4 regions of the Cellulosimicrobium sp. NPDC057862 genome follow, and region 4 is predicted to be linked to each of the others. Evidence: riboswitches for the same ligand, from Rfam matches in the RefSeq annotation. Region 4 holds a riboswitch; each other region holds the start of a gene.
What was found. Region 4 has a riboswitch for thiamine pyrophosphate ahead of ACFVN3_RS00345 (thiamine ABC transporter substrate binding subunit). Riboswitches for the same ligand answer to the same signal wherever they lie in the genome.
Positions count from the first base shown of each region.

Region 1: another riboswitch for thiamine pyrophosphate. It lies ahead of thiO (glycine oxidase ThiO); the one in region 4 lies ahead of ACFVN3_RS00345 (thiamine ABC transporter substrate binding subunit).
Region 2: another riboswitch for thiamine pyrophosphate. It lies ahead of thiD (bifunctional hydroxymethylpyrimidine kinase/phosphomethylpyrimidine kinase); the one in region 4 lies ahead of ACFVN3_RS00345 (thiamine ABC transporter substrate binding subunit).
Region 3: another riboswitch for thiamine pyrophosphate. It lies ahead of ACFVN3_RS09935 (ECF transporter S component); the one in region 4 lies ahead of ACFVN3_RS00345 (thiamine ABC transporter substrate binding subunit).

Region 1 covers NZ_JBHVMH010000017.1:29,391-36,379, forward strand. The annotation lists gene ACFVN3_RS17280 (glycosyltransferase family 4 protein) at 1-381, shown strand, start outside; gene guaA (glutamine-hydrolyzing GMP synthase) at 386-1,999, opposite strand; gene thiE (thiamine phosphate synthase) at 2,043-2,768, opposite strand; TPP riboswitch at 2,821-2,900, shown strand; gene thiO (glycine oxidase ThiO) at 2,905-4,287, shown strand; gene thiS (sulfur carrier protein ThiS) at 4,291-4,524, shown strand; gene ACFVN3_RS17305 (thiazole synthase) at 4,633-5,376, shown strand; gene ACFVN3_RS17310 (ThiF family adenylyltransferase) at 5,504-6,775, opposite strand; gene ACFVN3_RS17315 (DUF3817 domain-containing protein) at 6,772-6,989, opposite strand, start outside.
Region 2 covers NZ_JBHVMH010000005.1:219,928-226,916, forward strand. The annotation lists gene pheT (phenylalanine--tRNA ligase subunit beta) at 1-2,321, shown strand, start outside; gene ACFVN3_RS09585 (SDR family oxidoreductase) at 2,318-3,205, shown strand; gene ACFVN3_RS09590 (YceI family protein) at 3,452-4,126, shown strand; TPP riboswitch at 4,210-4,303, shown strand; gene thiD (bifunctional hydroxymethylpyrimidine kinase/phosphomethylpyrimidine kinase) at 4,296-5,264, shown strand; gene ACFVN3_RS09600 (hypothetical protein) at 5,299-5,580, opposite strand; gene ACFVN3_RS09605 (quinone oxidoreductase family protein) at 5,577-6,605, opposite strand; gene ACFVN3_RS09610 (ABC transporter ATP-binding protein) at 6,615-6,989, opposite strand, start outside.
Region 3 covers NZ_JBHVMH010000006.1:49,534-56,522, reverse strand. The annotation lists gene ACFVN3_RS09945 (energy-coupling factor transporter transmembrane component T family protein) at 1-373, opposite strand, end outside; gene ACFVN3_RS09940 (ABC transporter ATP-binding protein) at 370-2,148, opposite strand; gene ACFVN3_RS09935 (ECF transporter S component) at 2,222-2,929, opposite strand; TPP riboswitch at 3,039-3,158, opposite strand; gene ACFVN3_RS09930 (hypothetical protein) at 3,247-3,687, shown strand; gene ACFVN3_RS09925 (Rv2578c family radical SAM protein) at 3,747-5,480, shown strand; gene ACFVN3_RS09920 (hypothetical protein) at 5,573-5,887, opposite strand; gene ACFVN3_RS09915 (PPOX class F420-dependent oxidoreductase) at 5,923-6,390, opposite strand; gene aspS (aspartate--tRNA ligase) at 6,613-6,989, shown strand, end outside.
Region 4 covers NZ_JBHVMH010000001.1:82,993-89,981, reverse strand. The annotation lists gene ACFVN3_RS00365 (hypothetical protein) at 1-69, opposite strand, end outside; gene ACFVN3_RS00360 (DUF4235 domain-containing protein) at 159-437, opposite strand; gene ACFVN3_RS00355 (ABC transporter permease) at 626-3,160, opposite strand; gene ACFVN3_RS00350 (ABC transporter ATP-binding protein) at 3,160-4,041, opposite strand; TPP riboswitch at 4,219-4,323, shown strand; gene ACFVN3_RS00345 (thiamine ABC transporter substrate binding subunit) at 4,405-5,499, shown strand; gene ACFVN3_RS00340 (ABC transporter permease) at 5,567-6,989, shown strand, end outside.

The DNA.
Region 1 (6,989 bases), on a different contig from region 4:
CCCGGCCGCCTCGACGCGACGGGGCTCAAGCGGCTCTACGCGCGCGCCGACGTGTTCGCCGCGCCCGCCGTCGAGGAGGCGTTCGGGATCGCCGCGCTCGAGGGCCAGGCCGCCGGGCTCGCCGTCCTGACGCGCTCGCAGTCGGGCGTCGCGGAACGCCTCACGGACGGCGTCGACGCGCTCCTCGCGGACGACGACGACGGGCTCACCGACGCGCTCGTGCGGCTCGCGACCGAGGACGGTCTGCTCGACCAGATCGTCGCGCACAACCGCGACGTGCCGTCGTCCGCCGGCTGGCCGCGCGTGCTCGCCGACGTGGAGGCGGCATACGAACGGGCCGCGACGATCGCCGTGGATCGTCGGGCCCGTCCGTCCCGCTAGCGGGTCACTCCCACTCGATGGTGCCCGGGGGCTTGCTCGTCACGTCGAGGACGACCCGGTTGACCTCCGCGACCTCGTTGGTGATGCGCGTCGAGATGACGGACAGCACGTCGTAGGGCAGGCGCGTCCAGTCGGCCGTCATCGCGTCCTCGGACGATACGGGGCGCAGCACGATCGGGTGGCCGTAGGTGCGGCCGTCGCCCTGGACGCCGACCGAGCGCACGTCGGCGAGCAGCACGACCGGGCACTGCCAGATCTCGTTGTCGAGACCCGCCTTGGTCAGCTCCTCGCGCGCGATCGCGTCCGCGGCGCGCAGCGTCTCCAGGCGGTCCGCCGTGACCTCGCCGACGATGCGGATGCCGAGGCCCGGGCCGGGGAACGGCTGCCGCGCGACGATCTCCTCGGGCACGCCGAGCTCGCGGCCGACGGCGCGGACCTCGTCCTTGAACAGCGTCCGCAGCGGCTCGACGAGCGAGAACTGCAGGTCGTCGGGCAGGCCGCCGACGTTGTGGTGGCTCTTGATGTTCGCCGCGCCCTCGCCGCCGCCGGACTCGACGACGTCCGGGTACAGCGTGCCCTGGACGAGGAACTTGACCTCGGCACCGTGCTCGCCCGCGTCCTCGACGATCTGGCGCGCGGAGTCCTCGAACACGCGGATGAACTCGCGGCCGATGATCTTGCGCTTGGTCTCGGGGTCGCTGTGCCCGGCGAGCGCGGTGAGGAACCGCTCCTTCTCGTCCCGGATCACGAGCTTGACGCCCGTCGCCGCGACGAAGTCGCGCTCGATCTGCTCCACCTCGCCCGCGCGCATGAGCCCGTGGTCGACGTGCACGCACGTGAGCTGGTCGCCCACCGCGCGCTGGACGAGCGCCGCCGCGACCGCGGAGTCGACGCCGCCGGAGAGCGCGCAGATGACGCGCGCGTCGCCGACCTGGGCGCGGATCGCCGCGACCTGGTCCGCGATGACGTTGCCGGGCGTCCAGTCCGGGGCGAGCCCGGCGCCGTCGTACAGGAAGTGCTCCAGCACGGTCTGGCCGTGCGCGGAGTGCTTGACCTCGGGGTGCCACTGCACGCCGTAGAGGCGGCGCGTGGTGTCCTCGAACGCGGCGACGGGTGAGCCGGCCGATGTCGCGAGGACCTCGAAGCCCTCGGGCGCACGGTGCACCGCGTCGCCGTGGCTCATCCACGTGGTCTGGTTCTCGGGGGTCCCGTCGAGCAGCACGCCCGCGGCGCACACCTCGACCTCGGTGCCGCCGTACTCGCGCAGGCCCGTCTGGGCGACCTCGCCACCCAGCGCCTTGGCCATGGCCTGGAAGCCGTAGCAGATGCCCATGACGGGCACGCCGGCCGCGAACAGGGCCGGGTCGACGAACGGGGCGCCGGTCGCGTACACCGACGACGGCCCGCCGGAGAGGATGATCGCCACCGGGTCCTTGGCGAGCATCTGCTCGACCGTGAAGGTGTGCGGCACGATCTCGGAGTAGACCTTGGCCTCGCGCACGCGGCGCGCGATGAGCTGCGCGTACTGGGCGCCGAAGTCGACGACGAGCACGGGCCGCGGGGTCGCGGCGACCTCGGCGGTGGTGGGGGTTTCGGGAGCGGTGGCGGGTGACGTCACCGGTCCAGGATAGTCGCCGCCCGGCGCGGTCCCGTCCCGCGTCTCAGGCGTCGGTGCGCTCGGTGGCACGCTCAGCGGCTCGCTCGGCGACCCGCCCGCGCAGCGACCGGGCCGCGGCTTCCGGGTCCGGCGCCTGCGTGATCGCCCGCACGACGACGACGCGGGTCGCCCCGGCGTCGAGGACGGCGTCCAGCCGCTCCGCGTCGATCCCGCCGATCGCGAACCACGGGGTGCTGGGCCGCGTCGCGGCGACCGCGCGCAGCAGGTCGAGCCCGACGGCGGCACGCCCCGGCTTGGTCGGCGTCGCCCACAGCGGCCCGACGCAGAAGTAGTCGACGTCCGGGTCGGCCTCGGCGGCGGCCGCCTGGTCGGCCGAGTGCGTGGACCGGCCGACCACCGGTGCCGCGCCGAGCAGGGAGCGCACCGCGGGGACGGGCAGGTCGCCCTGGCCCATGTGCACCACGGGCGCGGCGGTCAGTCGTGCGACATCCGCCCGGTCGTTGACCGCCCACAGCGCACCGTGCTCCGTCGCGACCCGCGCGACGATCTCCTGGAGCTCGAGCTCGCGCGCCACGTCGAGCGTCTTGTCGCGGAGCTGGACCACGTCGACCCCGCCCGCGAGCGCCGCCCGCAGGAAGTCCTCGAGGTCGCCGCGCTCCTCGCGCGCGTCGGTACACAGGTAGAGGCGCGCGTCGGCGAGGCGGGCGCGCGCGACGTCCGGAGCCGCAGGCGCGGGAGCGGCGGGGGTGGCGAAGGTCTCGGGGCTCACCTGCCGGAGCCTAGCCGCGGCGTGCCCGGAGCAGGCGGTACTGTGGCCGACAGCACGGGAGCCCCGCACGGGGCTGAGAGGGCGTCGGAGCCGACCGTCGAACCTGATCTGGGTCATGCCAGCGAAGGGAGCGCGCATGCACACCCCTGTCCGTCCGGGGTCCCGCCCGCCGGGAGCCGGTCCTGTCGTGCCCGACGGCGCGCGTGACGTCGTCGTCGTGGGCGGCGGGATCGTGGGGCTCGCCGTCGCGTGGCGCGCGGCGCGCGCCGGGCTGACCGTCACGGTGCTCGACCCGACGCCGGGCGACGGCGCGACGCACGCCGCCGCCGGGATGCTCGCCCCGGTCACCGAGGCCGACTTCGGCGAGGACGACGCGCTGCGACTGCACCTCGCGGCCGCCGCGGCGTGGCCCGCGTTCGCCGCCGACCTGCGTGCCGCGACGGAGGCCGACGTCGGGCTGCGCACCGCGGGCACCCTCACCCTCGCGTACGACGCCGACGACCTCGCGCTGCTCCGGCGCGTCCTCGCCCTCCACGCGGCGCACGGCCTCGCGTCGCACGAGCTCACCGTCGCCGACGCGCGCCGGCGCGAGCCCTACCTCGGTCCGCGGGTCGCGGGCGCCGCCTGGGCCCCGGCCGACCACGCGGTCGACCCGCGCGCGACGCACGCCGCGCTGCTCGGCGCGCTCGGCGGCACCGGTGCGGGCTCCGGGCCGGGGACACTCGCGGGGGCGAACAGGGGTCCCGAGGTGCGCGCCGTCGTCGTGCGGGCATCGGCGACGCGGCTCGCGCTCGACCCGGCCGGGCGCGTCGTGGGCGTGCACGACGACGCGGGCCGGCTCCACGCGGCGGGTGCGGTCGTCGTCGCGGCGGGCTGGGAGTCGGGCGCGCTGCTCGCCGAGGTGCCGGGCGTCGTCGTGCCCACGCGGCCGGTCAAGGGGCAGACCCTGCGCCTCGACGCCGGGCCGGACCTCGCGCTCGAGCACGTGGTGCGCGGGGTCGTGCAGGGGCGGCCGGTGTACGTCGTGCCGCGCGACCCCGTCCCGGACGGGCAGGGTCACGGCTGCACGGGGCACCGCGAGGTGGTCGTCGGGGCGACCACCGAGGAGAACCCCGACGACCGCCGCGCGACCGCCGGCGGCGTCTTCGCCCTGCTGCGCGACGCGCGCGCCCTGCTGCCGGGGATCGACGAGGCCGCGCTCGTCGACGTCACGCCCCGGGCGCGCCCCGCGACCCCGGACAACCTGCCGCTCGTCGGTCCGACCGCCGTCCCCGGGCTGCACCTCGCAACCGGGCACGGGCGCAACGGCATCCTGCTCGCACCGCTCACCGCCGACGCGGTGGTCGCCGGCCTCACCGGCACCGCGCTCCCCGCCGACGCCGCCGCCGCCCTCTCCCCGACCCGCACCGACCGCTTCGCCGAACCCAGGGTTGTCCCCGGGTTCGCGTCAGATCCGGGGAACAACCCCGGGTTCGACGCCGGCCGGTCGGCCGCCTTCGCCACGACGACACCGAGGTGACCCGTGACCCCACACCCTCCGACCGCGCTCGTCAACGGCGAGCCGTACCCGCTCGACGCGCCCGTGCACCTCGAGCAGCTCGTCGCGGCGCTCGTCCCGGCGTACGTCGCCGACGGGACGCCGCAGGGCGTCGCCGTCGCCGTGGACGACGCCGTCGTGCCGCGCGGCTCCTGGGCGACGACCGTCGTCGCGCCCGGCGACCGCATCGAGATCGTGACCGCCGTCCAGGGCGGCTGAGGAGGACCCGTGACCACGACCGACAGCTCCCCCGCGACCGCGAACCGACCGACGGAGGGCGACGACCCGCTCGTCGTCGCCGGGACGACCATCGGGTCGCGCCTCGTCATGGGGACCGGCGGGGCGGCGAACCTGCTCACGCTCGAGGACGCGCTCGTCGCGTCCGGCACCGCGCTGACGACCGTCGCGATGCGCCGCGTCGCCGTGCGCGCCGGCGGCGACGCGAGCCCGGACGCCGGGATCTGGGCGCTCCTCGCGCGCCTCGGCATCCGGGCGCTGCCCAACACGGCCGGGTGCTTCTCCGTGCGCGAGGCCGTGCTCACGGCGCACCTCGCGCGGGAGGCGTGCGGCACCGAGTGGGTCAAGCTCGAGGTGATCGCCGACGACGTCACGCTCCTGCCCGACCCCGTCGGCCTCGTCGAGGCGGCCGACACGCTCGTGCGGGACGGGTTCGTCGTCCTGCCCTACACGAACGACGACCCGATCCTCGCGCGCCGGCTCGAGGACGTGGGGTGCGCCACCGTCATGCCCCTCGGCGCGCCGATCGGCACCGGGCTCGGCATCCTCAACCCCCGCAACATCGAGGCGATCGCGGCCGCCGCTCGCGTGCCGGTGATCCTCGACGCGGGGATCGGGACGTCGTCCGACGCCGCGCAGGCGATGGAGCTCGGGTGCGACGGCGTGCTGCTCGCCACGGCCGTCACGCGCGCCGCCGACCCTGTCCGCATGGCGCACGCGATGCGCCTTGCCGTCGAGTCGGGCCGCCTCGCCGCCGGTGCCGGTCGCATCCCCCGCCGCGAGGGCGCTCTCGCGAGCTCGTCACCGGACGGGCGCCTCGACCTCGCCCTCTGACGCCGGCCACCAGGCCGTCCCCGGGCCGGACGGGCCGCCCTGGCTCGTCCGCCGAGCCGGACGCGCGACGACCGTCCGGTCGGCACGCGGGCCGGCGCGCGCGAGCCCTCACGGCACCGGGCGCGGCCTAGGTGGCCGGGGAGGTCGCCGCGACGGCGTCGAGCAGGGCGGGGACCCCGCCGACCACGGAGCGGGCGTCGATCCCCGCGGCGCGCGCGACGTCGGCGACGCGGGCCGAGCGGGCGCCGACCGCGCACAGGACGAGCACCGTCCGGTCCGTCGGGAGGTCCGCGAGCGCCGCGGCGGGGTCGCCTCCGAGGAACGCGCCGCTCGGCACGAGCGTCGAGCCCGCGAGGGGTCGCACGCGCGCCTCCCAGTCCTCGCGCACGTCGAGCAGGAAGGGCGCAGCGTCGTCGTCGCCCAGCAGGGCCGCGGCGTCGTGCGCGGTGACGTCGCGCTCCCCCGCGACCGGCTTCGCGCCCGACGCCGCCGGGGCGAGCCCGCAGAACGCGGCGTAGGCGTCGTCGCCCGGCAGGAGCGCGGTGACGGGCTCGCGCGTCGGGTCGGCGCGCACGGTGAGCTGGCGCCACGAGAGGTCGAGCGCGTCGTAGACGGCGAGGCGGCCCAGCAGCGTGGTGCCGGCGCCGGTGACGAGCTTGATTGCCTCGGTCGCCATGACCGAGCCGAGGGTCCCGCACATCGCGCCGAACACCCCGCCGGTCGCGCAGTCGGGCGCGGCGCCGGGCGGCGGCGGCACGGGGAACACGTCGCGGTACGTGACACCGCGCGCCTCGCCGTCCCCGGGACCGGCGGGAGCCGCGCCGCCCGGGATCGGGACGTCGTCGGGCACCGCGAACCGCGGCGCGCCCCAGAAGACGCTCACCTGGCCCTGGAAGCGGTAGATCGAGCCCCAGACCACGGGCAGGCCGAGGACCTCGGCCGCGTCGGAGACGAGGTAGCGCGTAGGGAAGTTGTCGGAGCCGTCGAGCACGACGTCGTAGCCGCGCAGCACGTCGAGCGCGGTGTCGGCGTCGAGGCGCAGGGCGTGCTCGACGACGCGCACGTGCGGGTTGACGTCCGCGATGGCGTCGCGCGCGGAGTCGACCTTGCGGCGCCCGACGTCGGGCCCCCCGTGGATCACCTGGCGCTGGAGGTTGGACGTGTCGACGACGTCGTCGTCGACGATGCCGATCGTGCCGACGCCCGCGGCGGCGAGGTAGAGCAGCGCGGGGCTGCCGAGGCCGCCCGCGCCGACGACGAGCACGCGCGCGGCCGCGAGGCGACGCTGGCCCTCGGGCCCGACGCCGGGCAGCGCGAGGTGGCGCGCGTACCGCTCGAGCTCGGCGGTGGTCAGCTCGGGACCGGGCGCGACGAGGGGCGCGAGCGGGGGCGTCGTCATGACGCGTACTGCTCCTCCAGGACCGCGAGCTTGGCCTCGGCCTCGGCGTGCACCTTCTTCTCGAGGATGAACGACATGACCGGTACCACACCCGCGAACACCATCGTCGCGAGGCGGCCCCAGCCCCATCGCATCTTGGTCCACAGGTCGAGGACCGTGACGAGGTAGACGACGTAGATCCAGCCGTGCGCGAACGGGATCCAGGAGACGTACC
Region 2 (6,989 bases), on a different contig from region 4:
GCGCGCACAACTTCGCGCCGGGCGACCTCGTGGTCGTCGCGCTGCCGGGCTCCGTCCTGCCGGGTCCGTTCGCCATCGCGAGCCGCAAGACGTACGGGCACGTGTCCGACGGCATGATCTGCTCGCAGCGCGAGCTCGGGCTCGGCGAGGACCACGACGGCATCATCGTGCTGCCGCGGCTCGGGTACGCGGCCGAGGACCTGACCCCGGGCCAGGACGCCGTCGCGCTGCTCGGGCTCGGCGACGAGGTGCTCGAGATCAACGTGACGCCCGACCGCGGGTACGCGTTCTCCTACCGCGGCGTCGCGCGCGAGTTCTCGCACTCGACCGGCGCGCGCTTCACCGACCCCGGCCTGCCCGGTTCCCTGCCCACGCCCCCGCCCGCGGCGACGCCCGACGGCTTCCCCGTCGAGGTCGACGACGCGGCGCCGGTCCACGGCGTCGTCGGGTGCGACCGGTTCGTCACGCGCGTCGTGCGGGGGATCGACCCCGCCGCGCAGACGCCCGCGTGGATGCAGCGCCGCCTCACGGCGTCGGGCATGCGGCCGATCTCGCTCGCGGTCGACGTGACGAACTACGTCATGCTCGACCTCGGGCAGCCCCTGCACGCGTACGACCTCGAGCGGGTCGCAGCGCCGATCGTCGTGCGACGCGCGGCGGCGGGGGAGCGGCTCACGACGCTCGACGACGTCGACCGGGCCCTCGACCCCGAGGACCTGCTCATCACGGACAGCCCCGACGGTGCGCGCGCCTCACGCGTGCTCGGGCTCGCCGGCGTCATGGGCGGCGCCTCCTCGGAGGTCGGCCCGACGACGACGGCCGTCCTCGTCGAGGCCGCGCACTTCGACCCGGTGACGGTCGCGCGCACGTCGCGTCGCCACAAGCTGTCGAGCGAGGCGGCGAAGCGGTTCGAGCGCGGCGTCGACCCGCTGCTGCCCGCGGTCGCGGCGCAGCGCGTCGTCGACCTGCTCGTCGAGCTCGGCGGCGGGACCGCGGACCCGGCCGTGGGCGACCTCGACCGTGTCGCGGCACCCGCTGCGATCCGCCTCCCGGTCGGCGAGGCCGCGCGCCTCGTCGGCGTGCCGTACACGCTCGAGCAGGTCGTCGGCACGCTCGGGGCGATCGGCTGCACCGTGGAGGCGGGCGACGCGGACGCCACGGGCGTGCTCGTGGTCACCCCGCCGTCCTGGCGCCCGGACCTCACGGAGCCGGCCGAGCTCGTGGAGGAGGTGGCGCGCCTCGTCGGCTACGACGAGATCCCGTCCCTCCTGCCCGCCGCTCCCGGGGGCCGGGGGCTCACGCGCGAGCAGCGCGTGCGCCGCTCGGTCGCGCGGGCGCTCGCCGAGGACGGCTTCGTCGAGACGCTGAGCTACCCGTTCGTCGGCACCGCCGAGCTCGACGCGCTGCGCCTGCCCGCGGACGACGCACGGCGTCGGGCGCTGCGTCTGCTCAACCCGCTCGCCGACGACCGCCCGCTGATGCGGACCGACCTGCTGAGCACGCTGCTGGAGACCACGCGCCGCAACGTCGGCCGAGGGCTGGGCGACGTCGCGCTGTTCGAGATCGGCCTCGTCACGCACCCGCGGCCCGACGCGCCCGCCGCGCCCGCGCTGCCGGGCGGCGCCCGGCCGAGCGACGACGAGCTCGCGGCGATCGACGCCGCGCTGCCGTCGCAGCCGCGCCACGTGGCCGGCGTCCTCGTCGGGCGCCGCGAGCGTGCCGGCTGGTGGGGCCCCGGCCGCGCGGCCGACTGGACGGACGCGCTCAGCGCGGCCCGCCTCGTCGTGGAGCGCGTCGGGCTCCGGGTCGGCACGGACGTGCGCGTCGTGGCCGACACGGCTCGCGCGCCGTTCCACCCGGGACGCTGCGCGCGCCTCGAGCTCGCGGACGGGACGGTCGTCGGGCACGCGGGCGAGCTGCACCCCAAGGTGGTCGAGAACCTGGGCCTCCCCCCGCGCGCGGTGGCGTTCGAGGTCGACCTCACCGCGCTCGTGGCGGGCTCGTCCGACGCGCCGGTGCAGGCGACGCCCGTCTCGGGCTTCCCCGCGGCCAAGGAGGACCTCGCGTTCGTGGTGGACGCCGACGTGACCGCGCAGGCCCTGCGCGACGCGATCGTCGACGGCGCGGGCGACCTGGTCGAGGACGTCGCGCTGTTCGACGTCTTCACCGGCGAGCAGGTCGGCGCCGGGCGCAAGTCGCTCGCGTTCTCGCTGCGGCTGCGCGCCGCGGACCGCACGCTCACCGCGGACGACGTGGCACGTGTTCGCGAGGGCGCCGTGACGGTGGCACGCGAGCGCGTCGGCGCGGAGCTGCGGGCGTGAGCGCGGAGTCCGGTGCGGGCGCGGTGGAGGTCGCGCCCGCCCGCACGGCGCTCGTCACCGGCGCCTCGCGCGGCATCGGCCGTGCGATCGCCGTCGGTCTCGCCGCGGCCGGTCTCGACGTCGCGCTCCTCGCGCGCGACGCCGGCCGGCTCGCGGGCGTGGCGGACGAGATCGCGGCGCTCGACGGGAGCAATTCCGGGCGTGCGGTCGTCGTGACCGCGGACGTCACCGACGCCGAGGCCGTCGCGGCCGCCGTCGCCGAGGCGGAGTCCGCGCTCGGGGGCGTCGACCTCCTCGTCAACAACGCGGGTCGGGTCGACGCCGAGGTGCCGCTCTGGGAGGCCGACCCCGACGAGTGGTGGGCGATCGTCGAGACCAACGTGCGCGGCCCGTTCCTCCTCGCACGCGCCGTGGTGCCGGGGATGCTCGCGCGCGGCGGGGGCCGCGTCGTCGACCTCAACAGCGGCGCGGGCTCGCACGACATGGACGGTGCGAGCGCGTACAACGCGAGCAAGACGGCGCTCCTGCGGCTGGGAGCGAACCTCCACCGGTCCGGCCACGCGCGCGGGCTGCGCACGTTCGAGGTGTCCCCGGGTGTGGTGCAGACCGACATGACTGCGTCGATGGCCATGCACGAGGGCCGCACCGAGTGGACCCCGGTCGAGCGCACGGTCGAGATGGTCGTCGCGATCGCCCGGGGCGAGCTCGACGCGTTCTCGGGCGCGTTCGTCCGCGTGACCCACGACACGCCGGAGTCGCTGCGTGCCGCGGCGGACGAGGCCGCGGGCCGCGGGGACTCGCTGCCAGGGCCCGACGCGCGCCGGTTGCGCGTGACGCGCTGGGGCGCGGACGACCCGATGCCGGGAGAGCTCCCGGCTCGCTGACGTCGCGGCGACCGCCCTGTCGCCACCCGCCGCGTCGCAGGACCGTAGCGCCGCCCGACCTGTCCGGTCGGGCGGCGCTCGTGCGTTCGGGGCGGTCGTCCGAGGGCCGCGGCCAGAAGAAGCGAGGGGGAGATCACCCGCTACCTAGTTGAAACTTCATCCACTCATCGGGGATGCTGTCCTGGACACCTGACCAGTACCGGGCGGACACCGACGTCGCGGCTCGACGACGCCCGGGAGCGACGTATGACGACGGCACGCCCTGTCCGGCAGTGGAACGGCCTCACCGTTCCCGAGGCCGGCACCTACGCCCTCGACGAGGCGCACAAGCGCATCGGGTTCACCGGGATGCACATGATGGTGTCGCCCGTCCGGGGAGAGTTCACCCGGGCGAGCGCGACGATCCTGGTGGGCGAGGACCCGATCGCGTCGGCCGTGTCGGCGAGCATCGAGACGGCGAGCCTCACGACCCACCACGAGGAGCGCGACGCGCACCTGCGCAGCCCCGACTTCCTCGACGTCGACGCCTACCCGACGATCGAGTTCCGCAGCACCTCGATCGACTGGCAGGGTGAGCAGCAGGACCAGATCCTCGCGTGGGCGCGGCTGCGGAACCGCTCGCCCGAGCGCGCCGAGCTCGCGCAGGAGCGCGTCCAGCCCCGGGCCGCACAGGCGGGGCGGTTCCTCGTCAACGGGCTGCTCACCGTCCGCGGCGTCACCCACCGGACCGTGCTGTCGATGCAGTACGGGGGAGCGCGACGCGACCCGTACGGCCGGGACATCTTCGGCTTCCACGCCGCGGGCGAGATCGACCGCGAGAGCTTCGGCCTCGTCTGGAACGTGCTCCTCGAGACCGGCGGGTTCCTCGTGGGCAAGAAGATCGGCCTCGAGATCGCGGGCGAGGCGATCCACCAGGCCTGAGGCGTCCTCCGGGAGGGGTCGCGCACGCAGCCCGGTGCGGCGCGAGACCGAGCGCGGGTGTCCGGCACGCAGGACGTAGCATGGCGAGCGACACGGGGTGCCCCGACGAGGGCTGAGATGAGACCCGTCGAACCTGCTCTGGCTCGTACCAGCGAAGGGATGTCCGGCGATGACGCTCGCCCTGCCCCAGCACGACCCCGCACCCCGGCGCGACAGTGCCCCTCCGCCCGCGGCCGGCCGCACCCCCGGTCCCGACGTCGACCCCGACGTCCGGCCCTCGCGGCCGCGCGTGCTGTCGATCGCCGGGACCGACCCGACCGGGGGCGCGGGCATCCAGGCGGACCTCAAGTCCTTCGCCGCGCACGGCGCCTACGGCATGGCCGTCACGACGGCGCTCGTCGCGCAGAACACGCACGGCGTGCGGTCCGTGCACGTCCCGGGCCCCGCGTTCCTGCGTGAGCAGCTCGACGCGGTGTCCGACGACGTCGAGATCGACGCCGTGAAGATCGGCATGGTCGCCGACGAGGCGAACGCGCGCGAGATCGGGGCGTGGCTCGACGCGCTCGCCGCGGCCCGGTCCGACGGCGGGCTCCCGCGGCCCTGGGTCGTGCTCGACCCCGTCATGGTCGCCACGTCGGGGCACCGCCTGCTCGACCCGGGCGCGGAGCAGGCCGTGCGCGACCTCGCGGCACGGGCCGACGTCGTGACCCCCAACCTCCCCGAGCTCGCCGTCCTCGCGGGACGCGACGTCGCGACGACGTGGGACGACGCGCTGGCCCAGGCCGCTTCCTACGCGGCGGCGAGCGGCGCCGTCGTGCTGCTCAAGGGCGGCCACCTCACCGGTGCGACGTCACCGGACGCCCTCGTCGTGCCGGCCGGTCCGTCCCCGGACGACGCGCCGACCGTCACGACGTTCGACGCGGAGCGCGTGGACACGCCCCACACGCACGGCACCGGGTGCTCGCTCTCCGCCGCGCTCGCGGCCCTGCGCCCCCAGCGCCAGAGCTGGGAGGACGCGGCGCGCGAGGCCAAGGAGTGGCTCACCGGCGCGCTGCGCGGCGGGGCGGCGCTGCGCGTCGGGACGGGCCGGGGGCCGGTCGACCACCTGCACGCCTCGTCGCCGGTCGTGCCGCGCTGACCCACGGACCGGGCGCGAGCTGCGGTCACGTCGGTCAGGCGCGGGCCACGTCCTCCTCGGCCGTCGCGTAGACGCACTCGTAGCCCGGCGGGACCCAGCGCCACCGCGCGTCGACGTCACGGATCGCGACGCCGTCGGGGCGGTCGACCACGCACGCGTCCGCCTGCTGGCGCAGCCCGACCGTCACCCAGTACACGGCGAGCGCCGCGGCGAGCAGGACGGCGAGGACGGTCACGGCGCGGCGCAGGGCGGGGGACGGCCCGCCGTCGGACCCGTCCTCCTCGCCCGGCCGCGCGGGAACCCAGTCCCAGCTCACGCCGCGCCCGCGACCGTGCCGGGCGGGGTGCCCGCCGCGTCGCCGGGGACGAGGAGGACCTTGCCCGTGGTCGCGCGGCCCTCCAGCGCCCGGTGCGCGTCGGCGGCGCCGGCGAGCGGGAACGTGGCGCCCACGCGCACGTGCAGCGTGCCGCCCGCGACCGCGCCGAGCACCTCGGTCGCCCGCTCGACGAGCTCGGCGCGCGTCGCCGTGTGGTCGGCGAGCTTGGGCCGCGTGAGGAAGAGCGAACCGCCGGCGTTGAGCCGCTGCGGGTCGAACGGCGGGACCTGCCCGGACGAGCCGCCGTAGAGCACGAGCGTGCCCCGGCGGCGCAGCGCCGCGAGCGAGGCGTCGAACGTGTCCTTGCCCACCGAGTCGTACACCGCCGCGACGCCCTCGCCGCCCGTGAGCCCGCGCACGACCTCGGGCAGCTCGGCGGTGAGGTCCGCGAACGCCGTGTACTGGATCGCGTGCTCGGCGCCCGCGCCGCGGGACAGCTCCGCCTTCTCGGGGGTCGACACGGTCGAGATCACGTGCGCGCCCCGCGCCACGAGCATCTGGGTCAGGAGCAGCCCGACGCCGCCCGCGCCCGCGTGCACGAGGACGCGGTCGCCCGGCCGGACCGGGTAGGACGACGTGCACAGGTAGTGCGCGGTGAGGCCCTGGAGCGCGACGGCGGTCGCGTCCTCGAGCGAGACCGCGTCCGGCACGTGCAGCGCCTGCGCCGCATCCACGAGGACGAGGCCCGCGTACGACCCGGGCGCCTCGGTCCACACGACGCGGTCGCCAACGGCGAACCCGTCGATGCCCTCGCCCAGCTCGGCGACCACACCCGCACCCTCGCTGCCGACGACGTGCGGGTACTCCATCGCGTACACGCCGGAGCGCTTGTACGTGTCGATGAAGTTCACGCCCGCCACGGCGGACCGGACGAGGAGCTGCCCGGGACCCGGTGACGGGTCGGGGAGCTCGGTGTACTCCAGGACCTCGGGGCCGCCCGCCGCGCGGGCCACGATCGCGTGCATGGCCCCAGCCTAGGGTCGTGCGGGTGCCGGGGCCGCCGTCCGGGTGACCCCGGTGCCGGACGCCGTCCTGACGGCGACCGCGTCCTCCCCGACGAGGCGGGGCGGTCGCGCGTGCCCCGCCGTGGCATGCCAGCGCCCGAACCGACGCTCGACGTGCACCGGGTGGTCGAAGCAGCGCGTGACGTGCTCCGTGACGAGCACGTCCTCCGCGGCTCCCGCGACGACCGCGCGGCCGTGCGCGAGCAGGAGCGCGTGGCTCGTCGTGGTCGGCAGCTCCTCGAGGTGGTGCGTCACCAGCACCGAGGCGACGTGCGGCCGGGTCGCGCGCACGGCGTCGAGCGTCTCGAGGAGCTGCTCGCGCGCGGCGACGTCGAGCCCGGTGGA
Region 3 (6,989 bases), on a different contig from region 4:
GGTCGGTCGTGAGGACGAGCACGAGCGACAGCGCCCCGACGAACAGCGTGCGCAGCGCGAGCGCGGCACCGATCGTGAGGCCGTCCGCGCCGACGGTGAGCGGCCCGAGCTCGACGGCGTCGCCGCCCGGCCGGGTGACGACGTTGACGACGAGGAGGCTCGTCGCGAAGACCACGAACGGGACGTGCGCCAGCGCGAGCGTGCGCACCGGCACACGGCCGAGCGCGAGCAGGGCCGCGACCGTCAGCAGCCAGGCCGTCGTGGGGGTGACCGGGTCGGTGACGAGCAGCGCGCCGGTGGACAGGAGGAGCACGGTGGCGACCTTCACCGTCGGGTTCCAGCGTTCGAGGACGGACGGAGAGCGTGCGGTCACGGGGCCACCTCCGCGGGGACGCGAACCCCGGGCTCCAGGGCGGACGCCCCTCCGGCCGTCGGGACGGCGCTGTGCGCTGCGTCGCACCAGGCGTCGAGGGCGCGCACGAGCGTGCCCGGGTCGACGCCGCGCGCACGGCCGGTCCGTGCCCACCAGTCGAGCAGCGGGGGGAGGCGCAGGCCCGCGAGCGCGCACAGCGCGTCGTCGGCGAGGACCGCGGACGGCTCCGCGACCGTGGTGAGCGCGCCGTCCACGACCACGGCGACCCGGTCGGCGATCGCCGCGACGAGCGAGAGGTCGTGCGAGACGACGACCACGGCGCCGCCCGCGTCCGCCCGGTCGCGGAGGACGCGCGCGGCCGCGGCGGCCTGGGCCCGGTCCAGGCCGAACGTCGGTTCGTCGGCGAGCAGGACCGGCGGGTCGAGCACGGTCGCCGTCGCGAGCGACAGGCGGCGCTGCTCGCCGCCCGAGAGCCGGTACGGGTTCGCGTCGGCGAGGTGAGCGAGCCCGAACGCGTCGAGCGTCCGCTCGACGCGAGCCTCCAGGTCGGCGAGGCGGGCCAGCCGTGCCGACCACGCGACCTCCTCGCGCACGGTGCGGGCGACGAGCTGGTGCTCGAGGTCCTGGAACACCATCGCGACGGGATCGTCCGTCGCGGTCACGACGACGCCCGTGGTGCGCTCGAGCCCGGCCAGGCCGCGCAGGAGCGTCGACTTGCCGCCCCCGTTGGGCCCCACGACGGCGAGCACCTCGCCCACGCGGACGTCGAGGTCGACGTCGCGCACGACGGGGTGCCCGGTCCGGCGGGCGCGCCCCGCGGTGAGGCCGCCCCGGTGGACGGCGAGCCCGCGCGCCCGGAGCGCGACCGGACGCTCCGAGCCCGGCGCAAGCCCGGCCGGGTCCCGGCCCGAGCTCGTCGGGGGTGCGGACGACGTCCGTGCGAGATCGACCAGCCACCCGTCGGTCGCCGGGGAGCCGAGCGGCCCCGGGGCACCCGCCTGCTCCAGGCGGACGGCGAGCGGCAGCCAGCACCCCAGGTCGGCGAGGTCGCGTGCGTGCTCGCGCAGGACGCGGTGCGTGGGGCCGTGCGCGACGACCCGGCCCTCGCGGCCCAGCACCAGGGTGGCGCCGGGCAGCGCGCCCAGGTCGTCCAGGCGATGCTCGACGAGCACGACGGAGCGGTGGGGGAGCCTGGCGGGCGACGCCTCGCCGTCGGGCCCGGGTGTCCGGGCGAGGCCGGCGACGAGCGCCCCGACGTCGTGCGCGGCAGCGGGGTCCAGGAGCGCGGTGGGCTCGTCGAGGACGACGAGCTCCGGGTCGGCGACGAGCGCGGCGGCGACCGCGACGCGCTGCGCCTCACCGCCCGACAGGGCGTGGGTCGGGCGGTCGCGCAGGTGCGCGGCGCCGACGGCGGCGAGCGCGGCGGTCGCACGGTCGTCCATGGTGCGGGGGTCGGCGCCGCGGTTCTCGAGCGCGAACCGCAGCTCCTCGTCCACGTGCGCCAGGCAGAGCTGGTCGCCGGGCCGCTGCTGGACCAGGCCCACGCGGGCGGCGAGCGCGGGCGGCGGCACCTCGCGCGGGTCGAGCCCGGCGACGCGCAGCCCGCCCGCGACGGTGCCCGGGAGCGTGTGCGGGACGACGCCGACGAGCGCACGCAGGAGGGTCGACTTCCCGCAGCCGGACGGGCCGAGGACGAGGAGGCTCGTCCCGGCCGGGACCGTGACGTCGACGGCGTCGAGCACCCGGGCGCCGTGGTGCCCGAGGCGCACGGTCACGGCGTCGGCTGTGACGGCGTCGGCCGTGGCGGGGTCCCGAGGGGCGGCCTCGGGTGTGTCGGGGGCGGCGCGCTCAGCCACGGCGGGCCGCGCCGATCGCGAAGGCGTCGAGGGCGCCGGTGCGCGCGAGCGCGTCGCCCAGGAGGCGGGCTGCGAGGCCGCACAGGACGACGCACGACACGACCTGGACACCCAGCCGGAGCATCGCGTAGTCCTGCCCGAGCCAGCCGAAGCGCACGGCGTTGAACGCGAACGTGACGAGCGCGGCGCTCACGCCGGACGCGACGAACACCCACCAGCCGAACCGGCGGTAGCGCGTGAGCGCGAACGGCAGCTCGGCGCCGAGGCCCTGGACCAGGCCCACGACGAGCAGGAGCGGCCCTGCGGGGGAGGCGAGGAAGACGACCTCGACGAGCGCGGCGAGGGTCTCGGCCAGGATGCCGACCCCCGGCTTGCGCACGACGTACGTGGCCAGCGGGCCGACGACGATCCACGCGCCCGCGAGGACGTTCGCGGCGAGGTCCGCGAGCGGGCCCATCGCGAGCTGCAAGGGGGCCCAGAGCTGCACGAACGCCCAGTACACGAACCCGAAGACGACGCCGAGCACGGCGATCAGCACCGTCTCGTGCAGGGTCAGGCCCCGCCGGCGCGCGGCAGGCGGGGGCGTCGCGGGGAGCACGTGGCCTGCGGTCCCGGTGGTCGGGTCGTCGGTCGTCCCGACGACAGCGCCAGGGGCGGCGCCCGGGGTCGTCTGCTGCGGGGTGGTGCGGGGCTCGGCCATGCGGTTCCCTCCGTCGGGCCCCCGGGGCGAGGGGTGCACGACGGCGCGTCACCGCCTCGGCCCGCGCGCACGGCCGGGCGCGGGGCGCGCGGGCACGAGCGCGCAGGGGACGGTGACGTCGGCCCTGCTCCCTTCGCTGGTACGAACCAGATCAGGTTCCACGGGTCTGCAGGGGGGACGGGTGTCCGGCCTGCACTCTCAGCGCTCGTGCGCTCCCCGGGGGCGTTCGGGCCCGACCCTAGGGCCTTCGTGCGCTCTCGACAATCCCGGCGTCTCAGCCCGCGGGACGGCGTGGCAGGGCGTGAGAGCGTGGCGGCATGACGAGGGACAACGACCCCGCCGCGGTCGCGGAGCTGGACCGTCTCGACGAGGCGGTCCGGTCCGCGCCCGCCGGAGACACGACGGCGCAGATCGCGCTGTGGCGGCAGACGACGCGGCTCGACACCTGGTTCTTCATCGCGCGGGGACCCGAGGACCGGCCCCGTCCGTACGCCGTGGGCGCGGCACAGGGGCCGATGGTCTGCCTCTACAGCAGCGCCGACCGGGCGCGGGAGGCCGCGGTCGCGCTGGGCGTCGTCGGCGAGGGCGCAGCGGTACCGCTGCTCGCGGTGCCGGTGCCGGACGCGATCGACTACGTCGCGTCGTTCGGCGCGGCCGGCGTCGTGGGCGTGACGCTCGACCACCCGCGGATCGGCCACCACGTCCCGCTCGCGAACCTGGGCCTGCTCATGGCGTGGGCTGCGGAGGACGCGCCGTGACGGCGCCGTGACAGCACGGAGCGGGTAGCGGACAGGCCGGTGCGGCCCCGTGTGAGGCGGTGGACCTCGCGGGGAACGCGCCACGTCCGAGCGACCTTGACACGCAATCGAACACCTGTTCGAATGCTCTCGTGCGGTGGGACGGACAGGCGATCGGCGCGGACGACGGAGCGCTCCCGGGGTTGGAGCGCGTCGGCCTCGTGCGCAGCGTGCGCACGCCGGAGTTCGCCGGCATCACCTTCCACGAGGTGACCGCCAAGAGCGCGTTGTCCAAGGTGCCGGCCATGTCGCGCATGCCGTTCCGCTGGACGGTCAACCCGTACCGGGGGTGCAGCCACGCGTGCTCCTACTGCCTGGCTCCCACCACGCCGGTGCTCCTGGCTGACGGCACCCAGCGCCCGATCGGCGAGCTGCGCGTCGGCGACGAGATCATGGGGACCGCGCCGCACGGCGCCTACCGGCGGTACGTGCGTACGCGTGTGCTCGACCGCTGGACCACCCGCAAGCGCGCCTACCGCGTGACGCTCGCCGACGGCACACGGCTCGTCGCGAGCGGCGACCACCGGTTCCTCACGGAACGCGGCTGGCGCCACGTCGTCGGCGGCGGGGGCCGCCGCGCCCACCTCGCCCTCGGCGACGTGCTCGTCGGCCCGGGCGCCGCGGCGCTCGCGGACGGCGCGGTCGCGCTCGAGGGGCGCGACGTGACCGGCGGCGACGCGCTGCGCGTGGACTCCCTCGAGGCCCTCGACGGTCCGGGAGAGGAGACCGACCTCGTCGACATCACGACCGGCACGCGCGACTTCGTCGCGGCGGGGGTCGTGAGCCACAACTGCTTCGCGCGGCCCACGCACGAGTACCTGGACCTGGACGCGGGCGAGGACTTCGACCGTGAGGTCGTGGTCAAGGTCAACGTCGACGACGTGCTGCGCGCCGAGCTCGCTCGGCGGTCGTGGGGCCGCGAGGCGGTCGCGCTCGGGACCAACACCGACCCCTACCAGCGGGCCGAGGGCCGCTACCGGCTCATGCCCGGCATCATCGACGCCCTCGCCGGGTCCGGCACGCCGCTGTCCGTCCTCACCAAGGGGACGCTCCTGCGCCGCGACCTGCCGCTGCTCGCCGACGCCGCCTCGCGCGTCGAGGTCGGGATCGGCGTCTCGCTCGCGCTGCTGGACCCGGCGCTCCAGGCGAGCGTCGAGCCCGGCACGCCGTCGCCCCGCGCCCGGCTCGACCTGATCCGGGCGGTCCGCGAGGCCGGGCTGCCGTGCGGCGTCATGGTCGCTCCCGTCCTGCCCTGGCTGACCGACTCGACCCGCGCGCTCACCGACCTGCTCGACGCGGTGAAGGACGCGGGCGCGACGGGTGTCACCGTCCTGCCCCTGCACCTCAAGCCCGGCACGCGCGAGTGGTACATGGGCTGGCTCGCGCGCGAGCACCCGCAGCTCGTGCCCGGGTACGAGCGCGTCTACGCGCGCGGCACGTACGCCTCGAAGGCCTACCGGTCGTGGCTGTGGGACCGCGTGCGCCCGATGCTCGAGGCGCGCGGCTTCGCCGTCTCCGGGCACCGCGGGCCCACGGGCGTCGAGGGCCGGTACCGCCGGGGCGAGCTCGGCGGTCTCGGTGACCGTCACCACGACGCGGGACCGCCGACGGACGGCGCCTACCCGACCGGGAGCCTCGCCGGGTTGCCTCCGGAGCCCGACGGGCGCGGTCACGCCGGCGCCCTCGCGGGCATGCCGGTCGACGGCGGGGGTCTGGACGTCGTGGGCGGGGGAGCGGAGCAGGTCCTGTTCTGACCGGGGTGACACGGGGTCGGGGCGACGCCGACCTGGTCGACGCGGGCCCGGCGAAGCCGCGCCAGCGGTCCGCGTCGCGTCCGGCGGGCGAGTCAGGTGGACGTGTCGCGATCCGGCACGGCTACGACCCGGACGATGTCCGTGCGCGCCACGGCGCGGTCCCGGACGTCGGCCAGCGCCACGCGGGCGGGGTCGGCCATGTACGCGGCGAGCGCGTCGTCGTCGGGCATCTCGATGACCTGGACCTCGGTCGGCAGCGCCGCGTCCTGGCCGGGCAGCGCCCGCACGCGCGACAGCAGCCGGCCGCCGTGGACCGGCACCAGCGCGAGGACGTCGTCCTCGTACCGGCTCAGCAGGTCGGCACTGCCCTCGGTGGGCCACAGCAGGACGCACAGCGTGATCGGCATGGTCGGCACGCTACGCCGCCGCGCAGCCGGGACCGTCAGCCGTCCGCGAGGCGCGCCGGGAAGCCGCCCGTCGCGACCGGACCCCAGCGCGTGATCGTCAGGCGGACGAGCGACTTGCCCTGCGCGACCATGGCCTCGCGGTACTCGTCCCAGTCCGGGTGCTCGCCGCTGATGGAGCGGTAGTAGTCGACGAGCGGCTCGACCGAGTCCGGCAGGTCGATCACCTCGGCCTCACCGTCGACCTGCACCCACGGGTCGGAGAAGCGCTCGCCCAGCGAGAGCAGCGACGCGCGCGGGTCGCGGCGCACGTTGACCGCCTTCGCACGCTCCGGGTAGGTCGACACCACGATCCGGCCCGCGTCGTCGACCCCGTACGTCACCGGGCTGAGCTGGGGCCGGCCGTCGGCGCGGGTGGTGACCAGCACGCCGTCGTGGCGGGAGCGCAGGAACTGCTCGAGCTCGTCGCGCTCGACGCGCCGGTTCGTCGCGATGGTGCGTGCCACGGGGTCACCCCTCACTCGTGCGGACAGCGGGCCGGTCGGCGCACGCCGGTGCCGCCGGCCCGGACGCGAGCTCCGGACGCGCGACGCGGGCGGCGCCCTGGGGGCGCGGCGGCACCGCCACGGTATCCGGTCGAGCCGCCCGCCCGCCCGCACTAGACTCGTCCGGACGCGCGACCGCCCCCGGGAGCGCGACCCCCACCGCCCACCTGGAAGGAACCCTCCGTGCTGCGCACCCGAACGGCCGGCTCACTGCGGGCCGAGCACACCGGTCAGACCGTCACCCTCACGGGCTGGGTCGACCGTCGGCGCGATCACGGCGGCGTCGCCTTCATCGATCTGCGGGACGCCTCCGGGATCGCCCAGGTCGTCATCCGCGACGAGGCCGTCGCGCACCCGCTGCGCAACGAGTTCGTCCTCCAGGTGACCGGCGAGGTCTCGCGCCGCCCCGACGGCAACGAGAACCCGTCCCTGCCGACGGGCGAGATCGAGGTCGTGGCGAGCGACGTCGTCGTGCTCAACACGTCCGAGGCGCTGCCGTTCCAGGTCTCCACGGCGCTTGCGGACACCGAGACGATCGGCGAGGAGGCGCGCCTCAAGCA
Region 4 (6,989 bases):
GCCGGCACGCAGCACGGAGTCCGAGGGGACCGTCGTCGCGACCGCAGGGTTCGCCGGTGGGGCCGTCACGCGCGCCAGGGTACCGGTGCGTCACCGAACCCGGGGTCGTTCCCCACGTCATGGGGATCGTGAGGAACGCCCCCGGGTTCGAGGGTGGTCTACGACGCGCGCGACGCGAGGCGGGCGACGACGCGCTTGGCCTCCTTGCCGGCGAACCGGCGCGCGAGGACGCCGACGCCCGCGGCGACGGCGGCGAAGGTGACGGCCGAGACGATGCCGACCTCCTCGTCGTCGAGGTCCTTCGGGGCGTCGTGACCGGTGACCTTCGCCCAGATGAACGTGACCAGCTTCTGCGCGGCCCAGCCCGCGGCGAAGGTGAGGGCGACGGTCCCGACCTTCACGGCCAGGGTCTGCTCGGTCTCGTTCGTGTCGGCCACGAGGGTCCTCCGTGAGTCGGGGCGCCGGTCGGCGCGGGCGTGCTCCCACCGTAGTGCGAACCGCCAGCACCCGCGCCGCCCGGCGCGCGCACGCGACGCGTCACCGCGCGTCGCGAGATGCGAGAAGCGGCCCCTCGGACGCCGCAGCGGAGGGCCACTTCTCGCATCTCGTCACCGCACTCCGGGCATCACTCCTGGCTCACCGCGTCGAGCACGGGGAGCCGGGCCGCCCGGGCCGCGGGCCAGACCGCCGCCACGACCCCGACGACGGCCGCGAGCGCGAGCATCGCGCCGAGGTGCGCCCACGGCACGGCGAGGGTCGTGAAGCCCTCGTCCGCGAGCACCGAGGGAAGCGCGGAGGCGAGACCCGTCCCCACGACCAGCCCGACGGCCGTCCCGAAGACCGCGACGAGCACGGACTCGATGACGATCGTCGTGGCGAGCTGGGCGCGCCCCAGCCCGACGGCGCGCAGGAGACCGATCTCGCGCGTCCGCTCGACGACGGACAGGGCCAGCGTGTTGACGATCCCGAGGACCGCGACGAGCACGGACAGGCCGAGCAGCGCGTAGACGATCGCGAGGATCGACTCGACCTGGGCCGCGACCTCCCCGGCGAACTCGTCGGCGTCGAGCACGCTCGCCACGACGTACGGCGCGACGGCGTCCGTCACCCCCTCCCGGACGGCCGCGAGGTCGGCGCCCGGCTCGACGTCGAGGAACAGCATCTCGGGGGTGGTCGCGCCCACCGCGGAGGCGACGTCCGGCGGCAGGAGCATGTCGACGGAGAACGCGTGGGAGTCGATCACCGCGCCGATGCGGACGTCGCGGGCCGGGAGGTCCGCCCGCGTGCGGTCGGCGATCGTCACGACGTCGCCGAGCGCCCAGCCGTGCTCGTCGAGCGCGTCCTCCATGACGGCGGCCTCCCCGCGGGCGTACGCGGCCAGGTCGCCCTCGACCGCCGTCGTGCGGACCGAGCGGCCGAAGCCCTCGGCGGGGAACCCGACCACGAGCTGCGGCTCGTCGTCGACGACGACCTGCCCGTACGTCGTCAGGTCGGCGGACGCGACACCGGGCACGGCGCGGACGTCGGCCGCGACGCCCTCCGGGAGGTACGGGGTCGCGGACCGGACGACGAGGTCGGCGGCCGTCTCCTCGTCGACGATGCCGGTCACGGACTCGCGCGCCGAGAGCGCGAGGACCGACGTCGTCGACACGAGCGCCATGCCGACGACGAGCGCCCCGGCGGTCGCGGCCGTGCGGCGCGGCTGGCGCGTGACGTTGCCGCGCGCGAGCCCGCCGAGGGGTCGGACCAGCGCGACGAACGGCGCGGCGAGGACGCCCAGCACGGGGCCGACCGCGAGCGGGGAGAGCAGCAGCACGCCCGCGATCACCCCGACCGCGCCGAGGCCGAGGAGCGGTGCCCCGCCGCTCCCGACCGCCGCGGCGCCCACCACCAGCCCGGTGCCGGCGAGCAGGGTCAGCGTCCCCGCGACCACCCGAGCGACGCCCGGACCGGCGGGGCGTACGACGTCGGCCCGCATGGCCTCGACGGGCCGGACGAGCGCCGCGTGCCGCGCGGGCAGCGCCGCCGCGACGACGGACACCACGACCCCGACGACGAGCGGGACCACGATCCCGGCCGTCGTCACGGGCAGCGACCCGGCGAGCTCCATGCCCACCGCGCCGAGCCCGGCCCGCGCGAGCTCGGCGAGCCCGAACCCGGCCGCGACGCCCAGCACCGCCCCGACCACCCCGACGACCGCGGCCTGTCCCAGCACCGAGGCGAACACCTGGGCCGGCGACGCCCCGACGGCGCGCAGCAGCGCGAGCTCGCGCGTCCGGCGGCGCACGTGCATCGCGAACGTGTTGGTGATGATGAACGTGCCGACGAACAGCGCGAGCGCGGCGAAGACGAGCAGGAACGTCGAGACGAAGCCGAGCTGGTCGGCGATCGCGCTGCTCGTCTCGTCACGCAGGTCGGCACCCGTCACGGCCTCGGCGCCGTCCGGGAGCGCCGTCGCGACGGCGTCGCGCAGCGCCTCGGGCGAGACGCCGTCGGCGGCGTACAGGGCGATCGACGGCACCATGCCGTCCGGCGCGTACGTCGCGGCCGCGGTCGTCGCGTCGAGCAGGACGATGGTCGCGCCCGCCATCGGCGCGGACAGCGAGAGCTCGCCCACCACGCGCACCGGACGCACCTCGTCCCCGAGCACGACGTCGGTCGTGTCGCCCACAGCGAGCCCCGACGCCTCGAGCGTCGCGGACTCGAGCGCGACCTCGGCGGCACTCTCCGGTGCGCGGCCGTCGACGACGCGCGGCCCGGGGTCGCGCGGGTCGTAGCCGACCGCCATGCTCGGAGCCTGCGTGCTCAGCACCGCGGTGCCGTCGGCGCCCACGAGGACGGCAGGACCGCTCACCTCGGCGAGCGCGAGGTCGACGTCGTCGCGCGCGTCGAGCGTCTCGGCCAGGTCTGCCGGGACGAGGCTGCGGGCCCCACCGAGCTGAGCGGACGACGACTCGAGCGCGGACCCCGCGGCGGTCGCACCGCGCACGTACGCGTCGGCCTGGATCGACGACGCGACGATGCCGTCGAACGTCGACGCGAGCATCGCGCGCAGCGCGAACGTGCCGGTGACGAACGCGACGCCGATCGTCACCGCGAGCACCGACAGGACGAGCTGGGCGCCGTGCGCGCGCACGCCGCGCAGCGCGATCCGGCCCATCATCGGACGGCCGCCGGTGCGTGCGCAGGTTCGGCGGCGTGCGCGCCCGCGGGCGCCACCGGCGTGAGGGCGCCGAGCGTGTCGAGGACGGCCTGCGTCGTCGGGTCGCGCAGCTCGGTGACGAGGCGACCGTCGGCGAGGAACAGGACGCGGTGCGCGTACGACGCCGCCGTGGGGTCGTGCGTGACCATCGCGACCGACTGGCCGAGGTCGTCCACCGAGGCGCGCAGGAAGCCGAGCACCTCCGCGGCGGCGCGCGAGTCGAGGTTGCCCGTCGGCTCGTCCGCGAACACGACCGCCGGCCGGGACACGAGCGCCCGCGCGCACGCCACGCGTTGCTGCTGCCCGCCCGAGAGCTCCGCCGGGCGGTGCCCGAGCCGCGGGCGCAGCCCCACGGCGTCGACCACGCGGTCGAACCACTCGCGGTCCACCGGCCGGCGCGCGATGGCCAGCGGGAGCACGATGTTCTCCTCCGCGGTGAGCGTCGGGACGAGGTTGAACGACTGGAAGACGAACCCGATGCGTGTGCGTCGGAGCCGCGTCAGGCGCCGCTCGCTCATCGCCGACACCGTCTCGCCGTCCACGACGACGGTGCCCGCCGTGGGGGAGTCGAGTCCGGCGAGGCAGTGCATGAGGGTCGACTTTCCCGACCCGGACGGGCCCATGATCGCGGTCAGCCGCCCCCGCTCGAGGTCGACGTCGACGCCGTCGAGCGCGCGGACCGTCGCCTCGCCGCGCCCGTAGGTCTTCTCGAGGCCCCGTGCGGTCGCGATCACGGGATGCTCCGGCGTGGTTCCGGAGACTCCTGCGGCTCCCGTGGCGTGCTCCGCGGACGCGGCGACGGTCGTCGTCGTACGCGTCGTCCCAGGTCTGCTGCTCATCGGTCCTTCACCCTCCTGCGTCGTCGGCCGGGGACCCCGGTCCGGTCGTCACGACCCTCCCGCGGGCGCGCGCCCGCGGGCATCGGGGACCGGCCCGGACCCTTCCCTGGTCGCCGCCGGGCCGCTCTCAGGGTTCTCTCAGGGGGATTCCCGAGGGGCGGCCCGGTGTAGGCTCGACGTGAACGACAGGGGAGCTCCTGGAGGAGCTGAGAGTGCGGACCACCGCAGACCCTCGAACCTGATCCGGTTAGCACCGGTGGAGGAAGTCGGGATCTCGATCACCTGCTCGTGCGGTCGCCCGCGCTCGCCGGAGCACGGGTCGCACGGGTCGGTGGACCCCTCCTGAACGTCCTGGGAGGACACATGCAGCGCACGACCGCCCGCACCCGCCGGGCCCGGTCCCTCGCCACCGGCGCGGGGACGACCCTTGCCCTCCTCGCGCTCGCCGCGTGCAGCGGCGGCGACGACGGCGCGGGAGGCGACGACGCGTCGTCGGGCACGGGTGGGACCGTCACCCTCGTGACCCACGACTCCTTCGCCGTGAGCGACGAGGTGCTCGCCGCGTTCGAGGAGGAGAGCGGGCTCACCGTCGAGCAGGTCGCGCCCGGCGACGGCGGCGCGCTCGTCAACCAGCTCATCCTCACGAAGGACTCACCGCTCGGCGACGTCGTGTTCGGGATCGACAACACGTTCGCGTCGCGCGCGATCGACGAGGGCGTGCTCGACCCGTACACGCCGGACGGCCTCTCCGACTCCGCGGCGCAGTACGCGGTGGGCGACGGAGGTGAGCTCACTCCGGTCGACCTCGGCGACGTGTGCGTCAACGTCGACCACACGTGGTTCGCCGACGCGGGGATCCCCGAGCCCGTGACGCTCGAGGACCTCGCGAAGCCCGAGTACGAGGACCTGCTCGTCGTGACGAACCCTGCGACGTCGTCGCCCGGGCTCGCATTCCTCCTCGCGACCGTCGGCGCGTTCGGCGAGGACGGGTGGGAGGACTACTGGGCCGACCTCCGCGCCAACGGCGTCAAGGTCGTGGACGGGTGGTCGGACGCGTACTACGTCGACTTCTCCGGCTCCGAGGGCGCCGGGCCGCGCCCGCTCGTGCTGTCGTACTCGACGTCGCCCGCGTTCACGCTCACCGAGGACGGCTCCGCGTCCACGACCGGCGCGCTGCTCGACACGTGCTTCCGCCAGGTCGAGTACGCGGGCGTGCTCGCGAACGCGAAGAACCCCGAGGGCGCGCAGCAGCTCGTCGACTTCCTCGTGAGCGAGGCGTTCCAGTCGGACGTGCCCGGCCAGATGTACATGTACCCCGCCGACGACGCCGTCGCGCTGCCCGACGGCTGGGCCGAGTTCGCGCCGCTCGCCGACGAGCCCTTCGAGGTCGCGCCCGCCGACGTCTCGGCGCACCGCGACGAGTGGATCAAGGCATGGACGGCGACGGTCGTCGACTGACGCCCGGTCCACGAGCGACCACGGCTCTACCTCGCGAGGTAGAGCTGTGGTCGCGCGAGGTAGAGCCGTGGTGAGGGGCCGGGCGGTCCGGCGGGGTGGCGTCGGGCGCGCGGTGCTGTGGGGTCTGGCGGCGGCGGTGCCGCTGGTGTTTCTCGGGGTGTTCTTCGCGTGGCCGGTCCTCACGCTCGTGGCGCGCGGGTTCGTCGGGGACGACGGCGGCCTCGACCTGTCGGGGTTCGCGGAGGTGTTCTCCCAGCCGCGGACGTGGCGCATCCTCGGGCTGACGCTGTGGCAGGCGGTGCTCGGCACGGTGTTCTCCGTGCTGCTCGGCGTGCCCGGCGCGTACGTGCTGTACCGGTGCCGGTTCCCGGGGCGACGGGTCGTGCGCGCGCTCGTCACCGTGCCGTTCGTGCTCCCGACCGTCGTCGTCGGCGTCGCGTTCCGGTCGCTGCTCGTGCAGGGCGGCCCGCTCGGGTTCCTGGGGCTCGACGAGACGTTCGCGGCGATCGTCGTCGCGCTCGTGTTCTTCAACTACTCCGTGGTGGTGCGCACGGTCGGCGGGCTGTGGGAGCACCTCGACCCGCGCGCCGAGCAGGCCGCCCGGGCGCTCGGCGCGACGCCGTGGCGCGCGTTCCGCACCGTGACGCTCCCGGCGCTGACGCCGGCCATCGCGAGCGCCGCGTCGATCGTCTTCCTCTTCTGCGCGACGGCGTTCGGCGTCGTGCTCGTCCTCGGCGGCATCCGCTACGGGACGATCGAGACGGAGATCTGGATCCAGACCACGCAGTTCCTCGACCTGCGCACCGCCGCCGTGCTGTCGGTCGTGCAGCTCGTGGTGGTCGCGGCGGCGCTCACCGTCGCGAACCGCACGCGGGCCCGGCGCGAGCGCGCCCTGAACCTGTCGTCCTCGGCGTCGTCCGCGCACCCGCTGCGCCTGTGGCGCGACGGCCGTCCGACGGGCGACCTCGGGCCTGCCGCGCTCACCGCGGCCGTGGTCGTCGTGCTCGTCGGACTGCCGCTCGGCACGCTCGTCGTGCGCTCGTTCCGCGTGCCCGGGGGCGGCTGGGGGCTCGACAACTACGCGAACCTCGGCACGACGGGCGGCCGCAACGCGCTGTCCGTCACGGTGTGGGAGGCGGCGGGCAACTCGCTGCGGACGGCGGCGCTCGCGACCGTGCTCGCCGTCGTGATCGGCGGGCTCGTCGCGCTCGTCGTGTCCCGGCGGCCGCGGTCGCGCGGCGGGCGGCGCGCGATCTCCGTGCTCGACTCCGTCTTCATGCTGCCGCTCGGGGTCTCCGCCGTGACGGTCGGCTTCGGCTTCCTCATCACGCTCGACCGTCCGCTCGGCCTCGACGTCGACCTGCGCACGTCCGGCCTCCTCGTGCCGATCGCGCAGGCGGTCGTCGCGATCCCGCTCGTCGTGCGGACGGTCCTGCCGACCCTGCGCGCGATCGACCCGCGCCTGCGCGAGGCCGCCGCGACCCTCGGCG